Regions from separate parts of the Polaromonas sp. P1_F1 genome, predicted to be linked through region 2. Evidence: riboswitches for the same ligand, from Rfam matches in the RefSeq annotation. Region 2 holds a riboswitch; the other holds the start of a gene.
What was found. A riboswitch is a leader RNA that binds a small molecule or an ion and turns the genes downstream of it on or off. The one in region 2 is predicted to bind glycine.
Positions count from the first base shown of each region.

Region 1: linked by a shared signal. The riboswitch ahead of AC1DZE_RS06040 (D-amino acid dehydrogenase) and the one ahead of gcvT (glycine cleavage system aminomethyltransferase GcvT) in region 2 are both predicted to bind glycine.

Region 1 is NZ_JBFUBJ010000001.1:1,243,029-1,253,054, reverse strand. Features, by position in the region: gene AC1DZE_RS06045 (OmpW/AlkL family protein) at 1-521, shown strand, start outside; gene AC1DZE_RS06040 (D-amino acid dehydrogenase) at 587-1,900, opposite strand; glycine riboswitch at 2,136-2,224, opposite strand; gene AC1DZE_RS06035 (GrpB family protein) at 2,327-2,869, opposite strand; gene AC1DZE_RS06030 (thioredoxin domain-containing protein) at 3,067-3,549, opposite strand; gene AC1DZE_RS06025 (alpha/beta fold hydrolase) at 3,546-4,280, opposite strand; gene AC1DZE_RS06020 (CaiB/BaiF CoA transferase family protein) at 4,311-5,543, opposite strand; gene AC1DZE_RS06015 (hypothetical protein) at 5,830-6,186, shown strand; partial or broken gene AC1DZE_RS06010 (IS21 family transposase) at 6,286-6,543, shown strand; gene cynS (cyanase) at 6,716-7,159, opposite strand; gene AC1DZE_RS06000 (ABC transporter ATP-binding protein) at 7,206-8,009, opposite strand; gene ntrB (nitrate ABC transporter permease) at 8,164-9,027, opposite strand; gene AC1DZE_RS05990 (CmpA/NrtA family ABC transporter substrate-binding protein) at 9,024-10,026, opposite strand, start outside.
Region 2 is NZ_JBFUBJ010000002.1:219-10,244, forward strand. Features, by position in the region: gene gcvP (aminomethyl-transferring glycine dehydrogenase) at 60-2,954, opposite strand; gene gcvH (glycine cleavage system protein GcvH) at 3,013-3,378, opposite strand; gene gcvT (glycine cleavage system aminomethyltransferase GcvT) at 3,433-4,593, opposite strand; glycine riboswitch at 4,649-4,752, opposite strand; glycine riboswitch at 4,774-4,889, opposite strand; gene AC1DZE_RS06190 (hypothetical protein) at 4,917-5,486, opposite strand; gene AC1DZE_RS06195 (TRAP transporter large permease) at 5,559-6,836, opposite strand; gene AC1DZE_RS06200 (TRAP transporter small permease) at 6,961-7,455, opposite strand; gene AC1DZE_RS06205 (TRAP transporter substrate-binding protein) at 7,567-8,538, opposite strand; gene denD (D-erythronate dehydrogenase) at 8,631-9,656, opposite strand; gene AC1DZE_RS06215 (acyltransferase family protein) at 9,965-10,026, opposite strand, start outside.

The DNA.
Region 1 (10,026 bases), on a different contig from region 2:
CCTGGCTGGTCCGAGCGCGCGCCGTCCACCTGGACAGCGCCAACGGTGACAGCACCGGCCTCGGGCTGGCCATCAACAACAAGTGGATGCCGGAGTTCGACATCAGCTATTTCCTCAACCCCAACTTCGCAGTCGAGCTGGTGCTGACGGTTCCGCAAAAGCACACGCTGTCGTCCCGCGGCACCGCCATCGGCAGCTTCAAGCACCTGCCGCCCACGCTGATGGCGCAATACCACTTCGACTCGCTGGGTGCGGGCGCCTTCAAGCCCTATGTCGGCGCGGGCGTCAACTACACCCGCTTCAGTGCGGTCAGCCTGCCGGCTGGCGTGGACATCAAACGCAGCAGCTGGGGCCCGGCGTTGCAGGTCGGTGTGGACATTCCCCTCGGCAAGCAGCTGTCCCTGAACTTCGACCTGAAGAAGGTCTACATCCGCACCGACGTGTCTGCGGGTGGCGCCAATATCGGCACGTTCAAGGCCGACCCGGTGTTGTTGGGTGTGGGGCTTGGCTGGCGGTTTTGAGCAGAAAAGGGTGAGACGCCCAAACTTGCGCGTCTCTTCTCGCGGGCGCTTGCGGCGGCGCGGGTTCAGGCCTTCGCCATCCCCGGCAATGCCATCACACGCCCCGGCGCCGGCATGCCGGTAAACGCAAAGTCGACTTCCGGCACGCGCCCGCTCACGATGTCCGCAATCGCCGCGCCCGAGCCGCAGGCATGCGTCCAGCCCAGCGTGCCGTGGCCCGTGTTGAGGAAGACATTGGAGGCCTTGCTTTTGCCGATGTAAGGCACATTGCTCGGCGTGGCCGGCCGCAGGCCCGTCCAGAACTGCGCGCCCTCGCCATCCGTCATCTCGGGAAAGAGCTGCTTCACACGGCGCACGATGGCGTTGCAGCGCACCAGGTTCAGCTCGGTGTTGTAGCCGTTGAGCTCGGCCGTGCCGGCAATGCGCAAGCGGTTGCCAAAACGCGAGAACACCAGCTTGTACTCGTCATCCGTCAGGCTCACCTGGTACGACGCCGCCTCGTTGATCACGGGCAAGGTGACCGAGTAACCCTTGGCCGGGTAGATGCGCAGGCTTTGCCCCAGCACCTTGGCCCACTGCGCGCTGAAGGCGCCCAGGCACATCACATACGCGTCGGCTTTCAGCATCTCGACCTTGCCACCGGCCTCGCCGCTGCCCATCGCCACCTGCACGCCGTTCAGCCGCCCCTGCGCGGCGTCCAGGCCCAGCACCGTCGTGTTGTACAAAAATTTCACACCCGCCTGCTCGCAGCGCATAGCCAGCGCGGCGGTAAACGCGCGGGCGTCGCCTGACTCATCGCTGGGCGTCATGCTGCCGCCCACGATGCTGCCGCGGCATTGCGCCAGCGCGGGCTCAATCGCCACACACTCGTCGGCCGTCTTCATGTTGAGTTCGCAGCCGTGCTCGCGCATGATGCGCGCGGGCTCCTGCGCCGCGTCGTACTCGGCCTGGCTGGTGTAGAAGTGCAGGATGCCTTTGGTCTGCGCGTTGTACAGCAGGCCCAGCTCGGCGCGCAGTTTTTGCAGCGCGCCACGGCTGTACATGCCCAGGTTCACGATCTGCTTGATGTTTTGTGCCGTGCGCGCCGGCGTGCAGTTGCGCAAAAACTCCAGCCCCCACAGCCACTGGTTCACATCGGCGCGCAACCTGAAGAGCAGCGGTGCGTCTTCACGCGCCAGCCATTGCAATACTTTCAGCGGCGCACCCGGGTTGGCCCAGGGCTCCGCGTGGCTCACGGATATTTGCCCGCCATTGGCAAAGCTGGTTTCCATCGCGGCCGCGTTGCGGCGCTCCACCACCGTCACCTCATGGCCGCGTTGCGCCAAATACCAGGCCGTGGTGATACCCGTGACACCAGCCCCCAAAACCATGACTTTCATGGCGATTCCTTTTCATTCAAGCAGAACATTGCAGTTGCGCAAGTGCTGCGGTACCTTGGGGTTGCTTGAATCAAAAAAGAAACGTGGCAACCGCCAAGCCATCACATGCTTGCGGCCGCTTCCACTGTCCTTGTTACCTGAGAGATTCAGCCGGTGCTTTTATGTCGATGACAAGCTTCGGCTTTGCTCCTTCGGTGCGCTGCACCTTGCGTGCGGCGTCTCTCCAGACGGCTGTGTGTTCCGGGCAGTACGGGACCTGAGCGATTATGGAAGTTTGCGCCTTCGGTGGCTGCCTTTGGGGCAGCGCTCTCCTGCTTGAACGGGTTTGAATTTACCACCGAAGCCTGTTTTGCCAAGCGTGAATAGGGCGTTCAGTACAGGTCTAGCGGGTTGATTCAGCGGCTTAATAGTAGGAAGCAGGGAGGCTCAGCCTTCGCTGGCCGCCTGCACAAACGCGGCTTTGGCATCGGTATAAGCCTCGCGGTCACCCGGGTGCCGTGCCGCCAGTTCCGCCTTGAGCGCGGCATAGCGCGCCGCCAGCGCAGGGTCCGAACGCAGGGCGTCGCGAAAACGCAGGCGCTGCGCCCACACCTCGCCGCCGTGCACCACCAGATGCAAGTGATGCGTGCGCCGCCCGCGCGCCCAGCGCATGAACCACTTACGGTCGGTCAGCGAGGCGTTGAATTCAGCGGAGGTCGTGTAACCGTTGGCGCACAGCGGCGCCGAAAGCGCCTCGGCCGCCGCCATGGATTCCACACCGGCCAGCATGTCGATCACCGGTTTGGCCGCCAGGCCGGGCACGGCTGTGCTGCCGATGTGCTGGATGTCGATCAGGCGGGCCGGCAGCTGAGGGGAGAGCGCAAGCAGGCGGTCCCGCTCAGCCACAAACTGCAGGGGCCAGGCCGGGTTATAGGCCTGCAAGACCACTTCTTCATAGATAGCGGCGAGCAGCGATTCCTCGTCAGTCATGCGGGTGACGGCTGGCAGATGGTTGTGCGGGGGCGAAAAACGCTGCGCGGCACGCCAGAATCGTTTGTGGGGCCATTTTTAGGGCGTTTTTGAGCATGAAAAAGGCCTTCAGCCCAATAAGAACGGGCGCGAGCAGCTACCAAAACAATAGCAAGCAGAAAACCCCACGCCTGCGAATTTGGCGGCCCGCATTTCATTCACCTGAGCGCCAGCACAGCTTTGCGCGCCTGTGCCAGCCGCTCTTCCAGGTAGGCGCCGTAAAAGTCGGTAGATGCCAGGCCGACCAGCCGTTCCGCCAGGTCTTGCCCGGCCGGGCCCAGAAACAGCACTGTGGGGGTGAAGCCGGCCTTCCATGCCGCAACCTGGGCGGCGGCTGTCGTCACCTGGCCGTCAAAGCCGGTCAACGGTGTCGTGCGGTCGCTGATGTTGAGCTGCCAGGCGTGCAGGTTGCCATCGCGTTGCCCTGGCAGCAGGTAGTTGCGCCGCACCAGCTCGCAGAATGGGCAGCCGGGCAGGCTGACCAACAGCACGAGTGGTTCATTTTTGGCGAAGGCGATTCCAGCGGCCGCCGGCAAAGATGCAGGCACAGGCAAGGCCGTGTCTTTGGCCAGCGCGAGCTGGGGCACGACCAGCCCGGCTGCCAGCATGGCTGTGAACTGGCGGCGGCCCATCGGGCTCATTCAGCGCTTTCCAGCAAAATCTTTGTCAGCGCAGCGGGCTCGCTGATCATGGGGTCATGGCCGGTTTTGATTTCCACCACGCGCGAATTCGGCAGCCACGCGCCGTCCCAGAATTTCGGGTCTTTCACGCGCAGCCGGCTGGGTTCGATGGTGGCTAGGGCGGGCTGCGTGCAGTTGACGAAAGTGCGCGGCACGGCGGCTACGCGCTGCATGTCAAAGTGCAGCGGTGCCTGGTAGGTGTTGCCGGGGTGCGGCGTCTGTCGGCGCTTGACCCATTCGCGGTCGGCATCGTGCAGGCCGAACACCTCCGGGTCGGGCGCCGGAAAGCTGAAGCTGGGTGAAGCCTGCGCCGCCGCCATGCGCTGCTGCTGCGTGGCGCTGGCCTGTGTGCTGCTCCAGCTCTCGCCGGGTTTGGGCACCACCGCATCCACATACACCAGATGCTTGATGCGGTCGGGCATGCGGTCAGTGACAGCCGTGCCGATCATGCCGGCATAGGAATGCACCGCGAGCGTCACCTCATGCAGCTCTTCCGCCTCGATCAGGTTGATCACGTCGTTGATGTGCGTGTCGAGGTTGATCGTGGGTGAAAGCAAATGGGCGCGCTCGCCCAGGCCGGTCAGTGTCGGCGTGAACACCTTGTGGTGGTCCAGCTGCAGCGCCTGCGCCACGCGCCGCCAGCACCAGCCGCCATGCCACGCGCCGTGGACCAGAACGAAATTGTGTTTCATTGCGTCACCTCCTTGTTAAAGGTTGCTGCATCAAATGATCTTGCCACTCTTCAGTTCAGATAGCTGGGCGTCCGAATAGTTCAGCACACTGCGCAGCACCTCTTCGGTATGCTGGCCCAGCAGTGGCGGCGGCAGGTCGGTGCGCACCGGCGTCGCGCTCATGCGGATAGGGCTGGAGACCAGCTTCAAATCATCCTTCACCGGATGCTTCCACTCGGTCACCATCTTGCGCGCCTCGATCTGCGGGTCTGCAAACACCTCTGCCAGGCTGTTGATGGCGCCGCAAGGCACTTTTGCCGCCTCCAGCGCACCCAGCCAGTCGGCCTTGCTGCGCGTTTTCATCACCGCTTCCAGAATCGGCACCAGTTGGCCGCGGTTCTGCACGCGGTCGCGGTTCTTCGCAAAAAGCGGGTTGGTCGCCAGCTCCGGAATGTTGGCCACGGCGCAAAACTTCGCATACTGCGAGTCATTGCCCACCGCCAGAATCAAATGGTCCTTGGTTCCGTCTGCGGCCGGTGCCACTTCAAACACCTGGTAAGGCACGATGTTCTGATGCGCATTGCCCGCCCGGCCCGGCGCCTTGCCGCTGACTAAATAGTTGGCGCCCAGATTGGCCAACATGGCCACTTGCGTGTCCAGCAGCGCCATGTCGACCTGCTGGCCCTCGCCGGTTTTCTCGGCATGGCGCAGCGCGGCCAGTATCGCCACCGTCGCATACATGCCCGTCATCAAGTCCGCCACCGCCACACCCACCTTCTGCGGCCCGCCCCCCAGGTCGTCGCGCTCGCCGGTCACACTCATCAGCCCGCCCATGCCCTGGATCGCGTAGTCATACCCCGCACGGTCGGCATAAGGCCCGTTCTGGCCAAAGCCCGTGACTGAGCAATACACGAGGCGCGGATTGATGGCTTTGAGCGACGCATAGTCCAGCCCATAGCGCGCCATGTCGCCCACCTTGAAGTTCTCGACAAACACGTCGCAATGCGCGGCCAGCTCACGCACCAGCGCCTGGCCCGCAGGCTGCGCGATGTCACAGGTGACAGAGCGCTTGTTGCGGTTCGTGCCCAGGTAATACGCCGCCTCGGTATCCGCGCCCTGCGAATCCTTCAAAAACGGGGGGCCCCAGGTGCGCGTGTCGTCGCCCGTGCCGGGGCGTTCAATCTTGATGACATCGGCGCCCAGGTCGGCCAGGGTCTGGGTACACCAGGGGCCTGCGAGTACGCGGGAGAGGTCTAGGATGCGGATGCCGGATAGGGAGTTCATGTGTGGCATTTTGCCTTTACATCGGAGCGATGGGCGATGTAGGCGCGCCCAGATCGTCGGCGACTTTGTCGAATTCAATCTCCCTGCGTGCTTTTTTCTAGTGGGGTTGATGTAATCTGCTGTTTCTCACGAAGAATTTCAGAAACCCAAGGCCATGCTATTCCGCGGTTTTGTTGGACATATCAAAGTTAGAACGCAGAATAGGCCTTCATGAAATGCGTTTCAACCCGTCATCACAACGGACTGCCTGAGGTAGCCGCTGAATCTCAACGTTAGGCGACACCCAATGAGGACACTCAGCTTCGATGCAAGCTTCCTTTGCAACTCGAAATTGCGGCAGGAGAAGATCGTGGAGACTGACCGACCGCTGATAGATCGTTACTGGGACGATACGGAGTCCAATAAGGAGCGCTTGACCAAATACGGCCAATGGGTGGTTAACGAAGACAAGAGCGTGATATTGAGGGCTATGGGAGGCGGCTCATTTGAAATCCCCGAGATGTATGACCTTGTCTACAAGGAAACCAAAGTCCATCTGGAGTGCGGCGGAGGTGGTGATCGCGCCAAGATATCCGTAAATAAGCCTGATGGTAGTTGCGACATAACGATCTTCGTAAGCCACATTCGGATTCCACCTTGTTGAATTCCGTCGAAATCTGACCCACTTAGCGCAGTAATTTCCATCCAAAACTGACCCACGTAGGCACTACCCTGCTTGTTTTAAAAGCAGGGGAAATTAGGAGTGATAGACGTGGCGACATTGAATGTCATCAGGCGATGGGCATTGCGGGATCAGATGTCCATCCGCGAGATCTCAAGGCGTACAGGCCTGGCTCGCAACACAGTGAAGAAGCACCTGCGATCGGAAGAGAGCGAGCCTAGCTACCAAAGGCGGGCAACCCCTAGCAAGCTCGATCCCTACGCCGAGAAGCTGGCCACCTGGCTAGTGATCGAGGCAACAAAATCGCGGAAACAGCGGCGCACTTTGAGGCAGATCCACACAAGGAGAAGATAAAGAACTTATCCACATCGTGAGCACGTTCTGCTCACAAAGAGTGTGGGTCAATATTCGATGGAAAACTCGGGTCAGACTTCAGTGCAATTCAACAGGCCATTGGCACGAAGTAGGTCGTAGCGACAACGATCCGGCCTCTCCGCAGCGCTAGCTGATATCAATACGTTTTGTACGGCAAGAACTTCCCAGACAACACCACATTCACCCGGTCACCCTTGGGATCCGGCTGGCGGACGATGTCCATGCTGAAGTCGATCGCGCTCATGATGCCGTCGCCGAATTCTTCGTGGATCAACTCCTTGATCGTGGTGCCGTAGACGCTGACGATTTCGTACCAGCGGTAGATCAGTGGGTCGGTGGGGATGGGTGTGGGCAGTGAGCCTTTGTAGGGAACGACCTGCAGCCACTTTTGTTCTTCGGCCGTGAGGCCAAAAATCTTGCCGATGACTTTGGCTTGCTTGGCGTCAAAGGTCATCTGGCCCAGGCAGCCGGCAGTGACCCATTCCTTGCTGAGGCCCACCTTCTTGGCGACGGACTCCCAGGTGAGGCCTTTGCTGACTTTGACGGTAATAATTTTTTCGGTGATGTCATTGCGGTTCATGGTTTGCTCCTGTATGTGAGATGGGTGAAGTGAAAAGCGGGAATAGTCAATGCGCCCTGGCGCGGGTGACGAGGAAATCGACGATGTGGTTGCGCAGGTCGTAGTAACCGGGCAGGTGATGCAGGCCGGCGCGGGTACGCTCGCGGGGCAGCGGGTTGATGACTTCTTCTGCGATGCGGCCCGGTGCGTAGACACCATCGTTGTCGGTGCCGTTGCTCATCAGCAGGATGCGGTCGGCCAGCAGGATGGCTTCGTCCACGTCGTGGGTGATCATGAAGACGGTTTGCTGCGTCTCGCGCACGATGGCCATGAGTTCGTCCTGGATGGTGCCGCGCGTCAGCGCGTCGAGTGCGCCGAAGGGTTCGTCGAGCAGCAGCATCTTGGGCTGGATGGCAAAGGCGCGTGCGATGCCTACGCGTTGCTTCATGCCGCCTGAGAGCTGCGACGTTTTTTTGTCGATGGCGGGTGTCAGGCCCACCATGGCAACGAACTTTTCCACATGCGCATTGACTTGTGCCGAAGTCCAATCGGCCCAGCGTGACACCACCGCAAACGCGATGTTCTTGCGCACGGTGAGCCAGGGCATGAGTGCATGGCTCTGGAACACCACGCCGCGCTCCAGGCTGGGGCCGCCTATCTCGCGGTTTTCCATGAAGATATGGCCGGCGGTGGCGCTGTCCAGCCCGGCCAGCACATTAAGGATGGTGGTCTTGCCGCAGCCCGAGTGGCCGATGATGCAGACGAACTCGCCTTTGCTGATGCTGAAAGACACGTCGGCAAACACCGGCCGTGCGGGCAGGGTGGTGCTGAAGTCTTTGCTCAGCCCTTCGATCTTGAGAAATCCCTGCATGCTGTGTTCCTTCTTTGGAGGGCGCCCCTCAAAAAGCCCTCCTGGCGTTGTTGCGTCGCCTTGCCGTGCTGTAGCACTGTCTGCGGCGACGCGCCTAGCCAGGACCGCTTCGCTGGGCTTTGTGAGCGGCTCTAGTGCGGCTCCTGCTATGGAATCACTCCACATAAGTGACCACTTTTTGGAGTTGCGCAAAAGCCAGGTCCAGCAGCATGCCGACGATGCCGATGACCAGGATGGCGAAGATCACGTTGGTGAGTGAGAGATTGTTCCACTCGTTCCAGACGAAGTAGCCGATGCCGGTGCCGCCCACCAGCATCTCGGCTGCCACAATCACCAGCCAGGCAATGCCCATGGAGATGCGCATGCCGGTCAGGATGGTGGGCGCAGCCGCCGGCAGGATCACCTGGAAGGCCTTACGCAGGGGACTCACTTCCAGCGTGCTGGCCACGTTGAGCCATTCGCGCTTGACCGAGGCCACGCCGAAGGCGGTGTTGATCAGCATGGGCCAGACCGAGCAGATAAAGATCACAAAGATGCCCGAGATCGATGAGTCCTTGATGGTGTAGAGCGCCAGCGGCATCCACGCCAGCGGCGAGATGGGTTTGAGCACCTGGATGAAAGGGTCAAACGCGCGGCGCAGCAGCGGCGACATGCCGATCACAAAACCCAGCGGCACGGCGACCGCACACGCCAACAGAAAGCCCAGGCCCACGCGTGCCAGCGAATGGCCGAGCTGGATCAGGATGCCCTTGTCGTTGGGGCCGTTGTCATACAGCGGGTTGGACACCTGCTTCCAGATCGCTGTGCCCATCTGGCCCAGCGTGGGGAAGCCGGTGGTCTTGGTACTGCCCGGGTCTTTGCCCATCATCTTCTGGTATTCGATCTGCTCGGCGCTCAGGCCCGCCGTGCTGGCTGCCGGCGTACCAGATGCGGGCAACGTGGCCACGTACCAGATGCCCAGAAAGGCGAAAAAGATAAGCAGCGAGACCAGGCCCGCCTTGAGGTTCAGCGACTTCATGCGAGCTTGTTGATGGCAAAGCTCTTCACGTAGTCATCGGGCTTGGCCGGGTCAAACTCCTTGCCCATCACCTTGAATTTTTTGTAAGCCCCTTCAGGCGGCTTGAAGCCGGCCAGTGCCATCTGCTTTTTGGCATCCGTCAGCATGAAAACTTTCTCAGCGATCTGTTTGTAATTGACTTCGCCCTTTACATAGCCCCAGCGTTTCATCTGCGTGAGCATCCACACCGCCATGCTCTGCCAGGGCACAGGGTCGAAGTTGGCGCGGTCCGGCACGTTGCGGATGTTGCCCAGGCCGTCGGCGAACTTGCCCGTCAGCACCTGCTGCAGCACGGCCTCAGGCTGGTTCAGGTACTGCGTGGGCGCGATCACCTTGGCGATCAGGTCGCGGTCTTTGGGCTGGCTGGCCATGAAGGATGCGCCCAGCACGGCGCGGTACAGCGCAGCAAAGGTGTTGGGGTTCTTCTGGATGAACTCGTCGCTGACGCCAAAAGCGCAGCAGGGGTGGCCATCCCAGATTTCCTTGGAGAGGATGTGGATGAAACCGACCTCGTCGTACACCGCGCGCTGATTGAAAGGATCAGGGCCGAGGAAGCCGTCGATATTGCCGGCGCGCAGGTTTGCCACCATCTCGGGCGGTGGCACTACGCGCAGTTGTACATCGGTGTCGGGGTTCAGGCCGTTCTCCGCGAGGTAGTAGCGCAACAGGAAGTTGTGCATGCTGTACTCGAACGGAATCGCGAACTTGAACCCTTTCCAGTTCTTCGGGTCGCGGTTGTTCTTGTGCTTCACATGCAGCGTGATGGCCTGGCCGTTGGTGTTCTGGATGCTGGCCACGTTCATGTTGACCTGGTTGGAACCAAGGCCCATGGTCATTGCCAGCGGCATGGGTGACAGGAAGTGGGAGGCGTCATGCTCCTTGTTGATCATCTTGTCGCGTATCAGCGCCCAGCCGGCGGTCTTGTTGAGCTGCACGTTAAGGCCTTCCTTTTTGTAAAAG
Region 2 (10,026 bases):
GCCTTGCTCAAGGCCTTTTTGACTCGCAACGCATCTTGCAAACACAGTGTTGACAGGTCCTAGGCGTAGTCAGTCACGGGCACGCAACTGCAAAACAGGTTGCGGTCGCCGTAGACGTTGTCGACGCGGCCCACCGGCGGCCAGTACTTGACCTGCTTGAGTGAAGCCAATGGGAACGCACCGATTTCGCGGGAGTAGGGGCGGTCCCAGTCGGCGCCCATCAGGCTGGCCGCGGTGTGCGGCGCATGCTTGAGCGGGTTGTTGTCTTGCGGCCATTGCCCGGTTTCGACTTTGCGGATCTCTTCGCGGATGGCAATCATCGCGTCGATAAAGCGGTCCAGCTCGGCCAGGGTTTCGCTTTCAGTGGGTTCCACCATCAGTGTGCCGGGCACGGGAAAGCTCAGTGTCGGTGCGTGAAAACCGTAGTCCATCAGGCGCTTGGCCACGTCTTCGGCGGTGACGCCGCTGGGTTCCTTCAGCGGGCGCAGATCGAGAATGCACTCATGCGCGACATGACCGTTCTCGCTGGCGTAAAGCGTCGGGAAGTGGTCCTTCAGGCGCGAGCTGATGTAGTTGGCACTCAGGATGGCGACTTCGGTCGCTTGCGTCAATCCTTCGGGGCCCATCATGCGGCAGTACATCCAGCTGATGGGCAGGACGGCCGCGTTGCCCAGCGGTGCAGCCGAGACAGCGCCGACGCCGTTGACGGGAATGCCCGCCGTGGCATGGCCGGGCAGGTAGGGCACCAGGTCGGCCACCACGCAGACAGGTCCCACGCCCGGGCCGCCGCCGCCGTGCGGGATGCAAAAGGTTTTGTGCAGGTTCAGGTGGCTCACGTCGCCGCCGAACTCGCCTGGCGCGGCCACGCCCACCAGTGCGTTCATGTTGGCGCCGTCCACGTAAACGCGTCCGCCATGGCTGTGCACCATGGCGCAGAGCTCTTTCACCTGGGTTTCGAACACGCCATGCGTGCTGGGGTAGGTAATCATCACGCAGGCGAGGTTGGCGCTGTGCTGTTCACACTTGACCTTGAGGTCGGCCATGTCGACATTGCCCTGCGCGTCGCAGGCGGTGACGACGACGGTCATGCCCACCATCTGGGCGCTGGCCGGGTTGGTGCCGTGGGCCGACGATGGAATCAGGCAGATGTTGCGGTGGCCCTGGCCCTTGGCTTCATGGAAGGCCTTGATGACCAGCAGGCCGGCGTATTCGCCTTGCGAGCCGGCATTGGGCTGCAGGCTGATGCCAGCGTAGCCGGTGGCCTGGCACAGCCAGTCGCGAAGCTGCTTGTCGAGTTCGGCATAGCCCAGCAGTTGCTCGGCAGGTGCGAACGGGTGGATGTTGGCGAACTCCGGCCAGGTGATGGGAATCATCTCGCTGGTGGCGTTGAGCTTCATGGTGCAGCTGCCCAGCGGGATCATGCTGCGATCCAGTGCGAGATCCTTGTCGCTGAGCATGCGGATGTAGCGCAGCATGCCGGTTTCGGAATGGTGTGTGTTGAACACCGGGTGCGACAGGAAGGCGCTGGTGCGGCGCAGGTCGGCGGGGATCAGCGATTCAACGCCCTTTTCGAAAGCGCTGACCACGGGCACGGTCTGGCCGGGCTTGGCGAAGAAAGACCACAGCAGTTCGATATCTTTGCGGCTGGTGGTTTCGTCCAGCGACACGCCCAGGTGGTTATTCAAGCGAAAACGCAGGTTAGCCCCCGCAGAACGTGCGCGGTCAGCTATCAAATTGGTAGCGTCACCGGTTTTCACCGTCACGGAGTCAAAGGCGCCCGTGTTGGTGATGTCATAGCCCAGTTCTTGCAGGCCGCGCACAAAGATGGCCGTGTAGGCGGCCACGCGCTCGGCGATGCGCTTGAGGCCTTGCGGGCCGTGGTAGACCGCGTACATGCTGGCGATCACCGCCGGCAGCACCTGCGCAGTGCAGATGTTGGAGGTGGCTTTCTCGCGGCGGATGTGCTGCTCGCGTGTTTGCAGTGCGAGGCGGTAGGTCGGGTTGCCGTGGCTGTCGACTGTGACGCCGACCAGGCGGCCGGGCAGCGAGCGCTTGAATTCATCGCGGCAGGCGAGGTAAGCCGCGTGCGGCCCGCCGTTGCCCATGGGCATGCCGAAGCGCTGGGTGTTGCCGAGCACAATGTCGGCATCCCATTCACCGGGCGGGGCCAGCAGCGTGAGCGCCAGCAGATCGGCTGCGACGCACAGGGCCGCGCCGTCGACATGCGCCTGGCCGGCCAGCGGGCGCAGGTCATGGATGCTGCCTGTGGTGGCGGGGTATTGCGCCAGCACGCCGAAGTAATTGCCTTCGGCCATCAGCTGCGGCACCGTGACGGCGGCCGTGCTGACCTTGATTTCGATGCCCAGCGGTTTGGCGCGGGTTTGAATCACTTCAATCGTCTGCGGATGGCAGTCGCCCGCCACGATGAAGACATTGCTTTTGCTTTTTACACTGCGCTTGGCCAGCGTCATGGCTTCGGCGGCGGCGGTGGCTTCGTCGAGCATGGAGGCGTTGGCGATCGGCATGCCGGTCAGGTCGCAGACCATGGTCTGGAAGTTGATCAGCGCTTCCATGCGGCCCTGCGAGATCTCGGCCTGGTAAGGCGTGTAAGCCGTGTACCAGGCGGGGTTCTCGAGGATGTTGCGCAGGATCACGCCTGGCGTGTAGGTGCCGTAGTAGCCCTGGCCGATGAAATTCTTGAACACCTGGTTCTTGGCCGCGATGGCCTTGAGCTGCTTGAGCGCGGCAGCCTCTGTGACAGGCGCGGGGATCGCCATGGCCGTGCTGCGCGCAATCGAGCGCGGAACGATGCCTTCCACCAGCGCGCGGCGCGAAGCCGAGCCCACGATGCTGAGCATGTGTACTTCGTCGGCGTCATCGATGCCGATGTGGCGGGCGATGAATTCGGCGGGGTTTTCAAGGTCGCCCAGGGGCTTGGCGGTTTGCATCAACATGTCGGGTCCCGTGTCAGGCTTGGCAGCCAGGAGTCAGAAAAAAGAATCGGTCAGAAAATCAGGCAGCGAAAGCGGTGTAGCGGGTTTCGTCCATCAGCGCGTCAAGCTGCGTTGGGTCGGACAGCTTGACTTTGAAAAACCAGCCGGCGCCCATCGGGTCGCTGTTAGCGAGAGACGGGTCGTCTCTTAGGGCTTCGTTGATTTCGGTGACTTCGCCACTCAAGGGCATATACACGTCGGCCGCGGCCTTGACGGATTCGACAACACCGGCGGTTTCTTTCTGGGCGAAGGTGGTGCCGACAGCCGGCAGGTCCACAAACACCACATCGCCCAGCGCATCCTGCGCATGCACGGTGATGCCGACGGTGGCGACGTTGCCTTCAATCTTGACCCATTCGTGGTCTTCGGTGTATTTGACGGTCATGAGGTTCTCCAGGGGTTGAGTGGGGTGAATAAAACGGGGAGCTTGATCTGGTGCTTAACCGCGGTAGTAGCGGGCGGGAACGAAAGGCATGGCGACCACTTCCATGGGCACCGGCTTGCCGCGCACGATGGCGTTCACGCGTGTGCCTAGCGCAGCGAACTCAGGTTTGATGTAACCCATGGCGACGGGCTGGTTGATGGTGGGGCCCAACAAACCGCTGGTGACTTCGCCGATAGCCATGCCGTCGGTGCTTTGCAGTTCGGTGTGGTCGCGTACAGGAACGCGCTCCAGCGCCACCAGGCCGATACGCTTGCGGGTGAGTAGGGCGGGGTCTGCCAGTTGGGCCAGGATTTTGTCCGCACCCGGAAAGCCGCCGGCACGTGCGCCACCCGTGCGGCGGATCTTTTGCATGGCCCAGTTGAGGTTGGCCTCCACCGGCGTGGTGGTGGTGTCAATGTCGTTGCCATAGAGGCACAGGCCCGCTTCCAGCCGCAGCGAATTGCGCGCGCCCAGGCCGATGGGTTTGACTTCAGGTTGCGCGAGCAGCGCGCGTGCGAGTGCGTCAGCTTGCGAAGCAGGCACCGAGACTTCAAAGCCATCTTCACCGGTGTAGCCGCTGCGGGTGATGAAGCAGTCGCAGCCGGCCACGGTGAAGCGCCCGCCGGTCATGAACACCAGCTTTTCGACGCCTGGCGCCAGTCGCTGCAAGGCCGTGACGGCCTGCGGGCCCTGCAGTGCCATCAGAGCCATCTCGGGCATGGGGATGACTTCGCAGCGCGAACCGATTTTGGCCTGGATGTGCGCGATGTCGCCCGCCTTGCACGCACCGTTGACGATGACAAACAGGTCGCCGCCGTTCGCATAGTCACGGTTGAAGAACATCAGGTCGTCGATGATGCCGCCGTCGTCGTTCAACAGCAGGCCGTAGCGCTGCTTGCCGGCGGGCAGGTCGATCACATCAACGGGTATCAGGGATTCCAGCGCGACTGCGGCATCAGCACCCACCAGGCGTAGCTGGCCCATGTGGGACACGTCAAAAAGGCCGGCAGCCTGGCGTGTGTGGTGGTGTTCCGCCATCAGGCCCGCGGGGTACTGCACTGGCATCGAATAGCCCGCGAAAGGCACCATGCGCGCGCCAAGCTCCACATGCAGGTCATGCAGGGGCGTTTTCAACAAGGTTTCGGGGGCGGCGGAAGAGGTGGACGAATCGGACAAGGCATTCTCCAGGGGGCAAACACGGTCATGGCAAGAACTTGTTCTCAATCCATGGGCTGCCCCTGCTGTCCACTTTACCTGAGAGATTCACCCGGCGATGCAGGCTTGCTCCTTCGGTGGGCTGCCCGTGAAAGGCGGCCTCTCTCCAGTAGGGAACGCCTTGCCGCGTGGTGCGCCGCAGGGCGGTTGCCAGTCCTTTTGCCTGAGCGTTCAGTGCTACTCAAGGGGGGTGCCCCCCGGGTGCTCGTGCGCCTTCGGCGGTTTTCGCGAGGAAAACTCTCTCCTGACACCGCTGAGTGTAACGGAAGCCGCTGTCGGCTCGATCAGGCGGCCTGGTGCTGCGGCAGCAGCATGGCGATGCGCTCGCTGATGGAGTCGGCGCGCTCGTGGCCCGCGATTTTTTCGATTTCCTCGATCATTTCGCGCGAGGCGCTGAGCATGGTCTCGCGGTCTTTGGCATTGCGCAGCGCTTCGCGAAAGCGCTCGGCCATCTCCGGGTTGCGCCGGGCGAACATGCGTTCGCAGATGTCGAACAGGAACATCCGGGTTGTGGCAAGCGAGCGCTTGCCTTCAAATTGATCGGCAGAGACCTGAATGGCCTGGGTGGTTTCGGGGCTGGGAAAGTTCTGTAACTGCGCCGGCGTGAGTGTTTGGGCGGGTGCAGGCGCAGGGTTTTTTGCCGGCGCGGACGTCTTGCCGGGATGGGCTTCCAGAAAGCCGTCGCGCAAAAGGCGCAGGGCAATGGCTTCGCCGTCGCCCTCAAACAGCGGGCGGAAGTCCTGGGCCGACTTGCTGCCGTCGGCCATCAGCAGCAGGGTGCGCTCGCGCTGGCCTAGCGTTCTCACGCCGGGCTTGAGCTCGGCACGGGCACGGTCGGTTTTGTGAAGCTGCATGGATTTCATCCTGAAATGAAACCCCGAGCATGGCTGCTGAAAATGACAGCCTCGTGAATCCTGTCCGAAAAGCTATTTTGCGTAGACGAGATCCCGCAGAGCCAGCGACAGCTGCGGGACGTAAGTGACCACCATCAGGCAAGCCAGGATGACGAGCACAAAGGGGATCAGGTGCGTCACGATGCGGTCCAGCGATATCCTGGCGACGGTGCAGGCTGCAAACAGGTTCACGCCGAATGGCGGCGTGATCATGCCCAGCGCAAGGTTGACCACCATCACCAGCCCGAAGTGCACCGGGTCAATGCCGAAATGCACTGCCACTGGCGCCAGGATGGGCGCCAGCACGATGATGGCTGCGCTGGTTTCAATGAACATGCCGATGATGAATAGCGCCGCGTTGACGCCCAACAGGAAGAGGGCGGGCGACTGCAGCACGGCTTCCAGCCAGTGGCCTATGGCGTCCGGCACGCCGGCCCGGGTGATCAGGAAGGCGAACAACCCGGCATTGGCGATGATGAACATGATCACGGCACTGGAGAGCACCGATTTGCGCAGGATGACGTACAGGTCGGCCAGCTTGATCTCGCGGTAGATCACGATGCCCACGACCAGCGCATAAAACACCGCCACGGCAGAGGCTTCGGTCGGCGTGAAAATTCCGCCATAAATCCCGCCCAGAATAATCACCGGCATCAGCAATGCCCAGCCCGCCCGCCAGGTCGCCTTACCAAAGCTCAGGCGGCCGTCACCGTCCTGTTTGCCCCAGCCCTTCCAGCGGCAGTACAGGTGCACGAACAGCATCAATGCGCCGCCGATTAAAAGCCCCGGGCCGAAGCCGGCAATGAAGAGTTCGCCGATCGAGACCTCGGCGCTCACGCCATAAAGAATCATGGGGATGGACGGCGGAATAATCACCCCCAGTTCTGCGCTGGTGGCCTGCAGGGCCGCAGCGTAAGCGGTAGGGTAGCCGTGCTTGATGAGTGCCGGTATCAGGATGGCGCCTATGGCGAAAGTGGTGGCCACAGAGGAGCCGGACACTGCCGCAAAAATCATGCAAGTCAGCACGCAGGTCATGGGCAGACCGCCTTGCACGCCTCCCACAATGCTTTTGGCGAATTCGACCAGCCGGCGCGAGATGCCGCCGGTTTCCATCAGGTTGCCGGCCAGGATGAAGAAGGGAATGGCGGCCAGCGGAAACTTGTTGATCGAGGAGAACATCTCCTTGACTGAAATCAGCATGTTGGCGTTGGACGCCTGGATACCGAAGATGGACGCCAGGCCGATGGAAACGGCCACGGAAACGGTGAGTGCAAAGCACAGCACCATGGTCGAGATCATCACGGCGGTCATACCTGGCCCCCACGCTTTTCACTTCGTGTAATGCGCTGCCCCCCGAGGGGGCCGCTGCGCCTGCGGCCCGGCAAAGCCGGTTCCGCGGCCCCTGCTTGAATAAGGTGCAAGCCTGCTCGTGTCCTCATTGCGCTGTCTCCAGTTCATTGCGCTGTGGGTCAACCAGGTTGCCGATGATGCCGATCACGCAGAACATGCCGCCGATCGGCATGGCCACATAACCCCAGAACATGGAAATGGATTCAAGGCCGGCCATGGACTGCACACGCCCGCGAAGGGAATAGTCCCAGCCCCACCAGACGATGACTGCGACGAGGGCCAGAGCGGCGATGCAGACCAGCCAGTCCAGCACCCGCCGGATGCGGGGTGGGCTCCAGCGGTAGAGCACATCCACGCTGACCATGGCGCCCTGGCGGAAAGCCATGGGAATTCCCATAAAGACCATCCAGATCAGGCTGAGGCGGATCAGAATTTCACTCCACTCTGCAGGCTGCTCGAAGACAAAACGCGTCAGGATCTGGAACACACCGAGCCCCGATGCGATGACCAGCATCACGCAGGCCACCAGCATGGAGAAGCCGGTGGTCCACCGTTCAAGTTGGAGAAAAGCTTGTTTCATGGATGCGCCGATACATGAGGAGAATTGAGAATTGCAATGAAAACGCCCGCAGACCAATGGTGGCGGGCGTAAGCGGCTACAAAAAAAGTAGCAAAATAGTTGCGGTACGGTTTACTTGTAGTTCCTGATCGCGTCGATGTTGGCTTTGCCGAACTGCTTTTCAAATTCAGCGTTGACCGGCGCCAGCGTTGCCACGAACTTCGCCTTGTCGACGTTTTCGATCACGGTCATGCCTTTGCTGCGCAGCTCGGCTACACCGTTGGCATCGTCCTGGTCCACGCGGGCCCGGTTCGCCTTGGTCGCTTCCTTGGCGGCATCAACGAAGGCTGTCTTGTCGGCAGCGCTGAGCTTGTCGAAGGCCGCTTTGTTCATCAAGAAAATGCAAGGTGAGTAAACGTGGCCGGTCAGTGAAAGGTGCTTTTGCACCTGGTCGAACTTGGCGGACATGATCACAGACAGGGGATTTTCCTGGCCGTCGACCGTGCCTTGCTGCAGCGCCGTGAATACTTCGGGAAAAGCCATGGGCGTGGTGATGATGCCCAGGCCTTTGTACGCAGCGATATGCACCGGATTTTCCATGGTGCGCATCTTCAGTCCCTTCAGGTCCTCCGGAACTTTCACGTCCCGCTTGCTGTTGGTCATGTGCCGAAAACCGTTTTCGGCCCAGGCCAGCGCCTTGAAGCCCTTGGCATCGAATTTGGTCAGGAGATTCTGGCCGATGGGGCCGTCCAGCACGGCGCGCGCGTGCGCCTTGTCCCGGAACAGGAAGGGAACGTCGAGGATCTTGGTCTCGGGGACAAAATTGGGTACGGGGCCGGTGGAGGAGAAGGCCAGCTCCTGGGTGCCCAGCTGCACGGCCTCGATGGATTCGCGTTCGCCGCCCAGGGCCCCGTTGTAGAAGGTCTGGACTTTGTAGCGGCCTGCTGTGCGTTTCTCGACTTCTTTGGCAAAAGTGTCGATGGCAATGCCCTGATGCGAATTCTGGGCCGTGGAAATGCTGATTTTCATGGTGGTCTGTGCATTTGCAGACGCCATGAATCCCGCTGCGAGCGTCATACCGATAATCAGTTTTGAAAGCTTCATGTTGTTTGTCTCCGTTGAGTGATCGGGCCGGGAATTTTGTGGACGACTGGGGCCGGTTCTGCATCAGGATTTTCCGACCATAAGCACACGCATTATTGCCGCGATGCATCTGCGGTCGTGCGCGGGTTTTCGCTTAAGTACGCCGCGATGATGCTTTCAAAATCACTGTCAGGCAGCAGGCCCAGCGACCGCGCGCGTGCTGCGTCGATATCGGCGGGCCAGTTGCCCACGATTCTTGCGATGACAGGGTCGTACACCCAGTCGATCAGTCCCGCCGCATCTTTGCCGGCCACCCGGGCCAACGCCTGCGCCATTTCGCCGACCGTTGTCTTGAGGGCCGGCAGGTTGACGGCTGTGCGGGCGCCCCATTCGGTGTCGGTAGCCTCTGAAGCACGAATCAATCCCTCCACCGTACGTCCGGGCGACGCAAGAGCCACGGCCGTTTCGGGAGGAACAGGGCACTGTGCCCTCGTTCCCGCAAGGGGTTCCCGAATAATGCCGCTGAGAAAGCTCGATGCCGCACCGTTGGGTTTTCCGGGCCGCACGCTCACCGTCATCAGACGCACATTGCGCCCGCGTATGAAGCCCTTGCGCGCGTAATCAGCCACCAGTTGTTCACCGATAAATTTCTGGATGCCGTAGCTGTTCTGCGGTGTGGGCAGCGTTCTGTCATCGATGACCGCCGGGAGTGGTTGCTCGGGTGAATTGCCAAACACTGCAAGCGAACTGGCGAATACGACGGTGGGCGATGTATTCAGGGCACGGCACGCCTGCAGCAGCGCACGCGTAGCATCGACATTGCTGCGCATGCCAAGGTCGAAATCCGCTTCGCATTCACCGCTGACTGCCGCCGCCAGATGGAATATCAGCGTGTCTTTTTCTGTCACCACGAGTGCTTGCGGATGACCGTCTTCCAGCAGCCGGCTCAGATCGCCGGTGATGGTTCGAATGCGGTTGTCCGCGGCCAGCGCGGCCGGCGGCGCCACCCTGTCAACCAGTGTCACCGTCCGGATGGTTTGCGGTGCGCTGCCCGCAAGAGCCAATTGCCCCGCGTCCAGAAGTTGCCGGGCCAGCCTGGCCCCGAGAAATCCGGCGCCGCCGGTGATGACGATATTCATGGGTATGTTGTCTCTATCTTTTTGTTGGTTACTCGCCGGCATGCCCGCGCCGGTCCGATTGCCTGCGGTACGTGAGGCAGTTTAGTTCGAAAGAGGAGTCGTTCCATGCAGCCGCCAGATGGTGCTGATTTGGAAGAGGCTCGGAGAAAAGTATCGTGCAACTCCGGCGGCACGGTTTCTGCTCCGACGTTCGAGCCGTTCAGGATTCGCCGCGGCGGCAGAGTCACTGATTGGGGCGCCAGGACGCCGCCAGTGATGAGCGGCTTGGCGCCCGAATGAAATGGGCCGCTGGCTCGAGCCCCGATCCTTCAGGCTGCTACCACGGGCTTCGGATTGGTTTTCGGCTTGCCCGGCACAGTTCCCAGCAGCC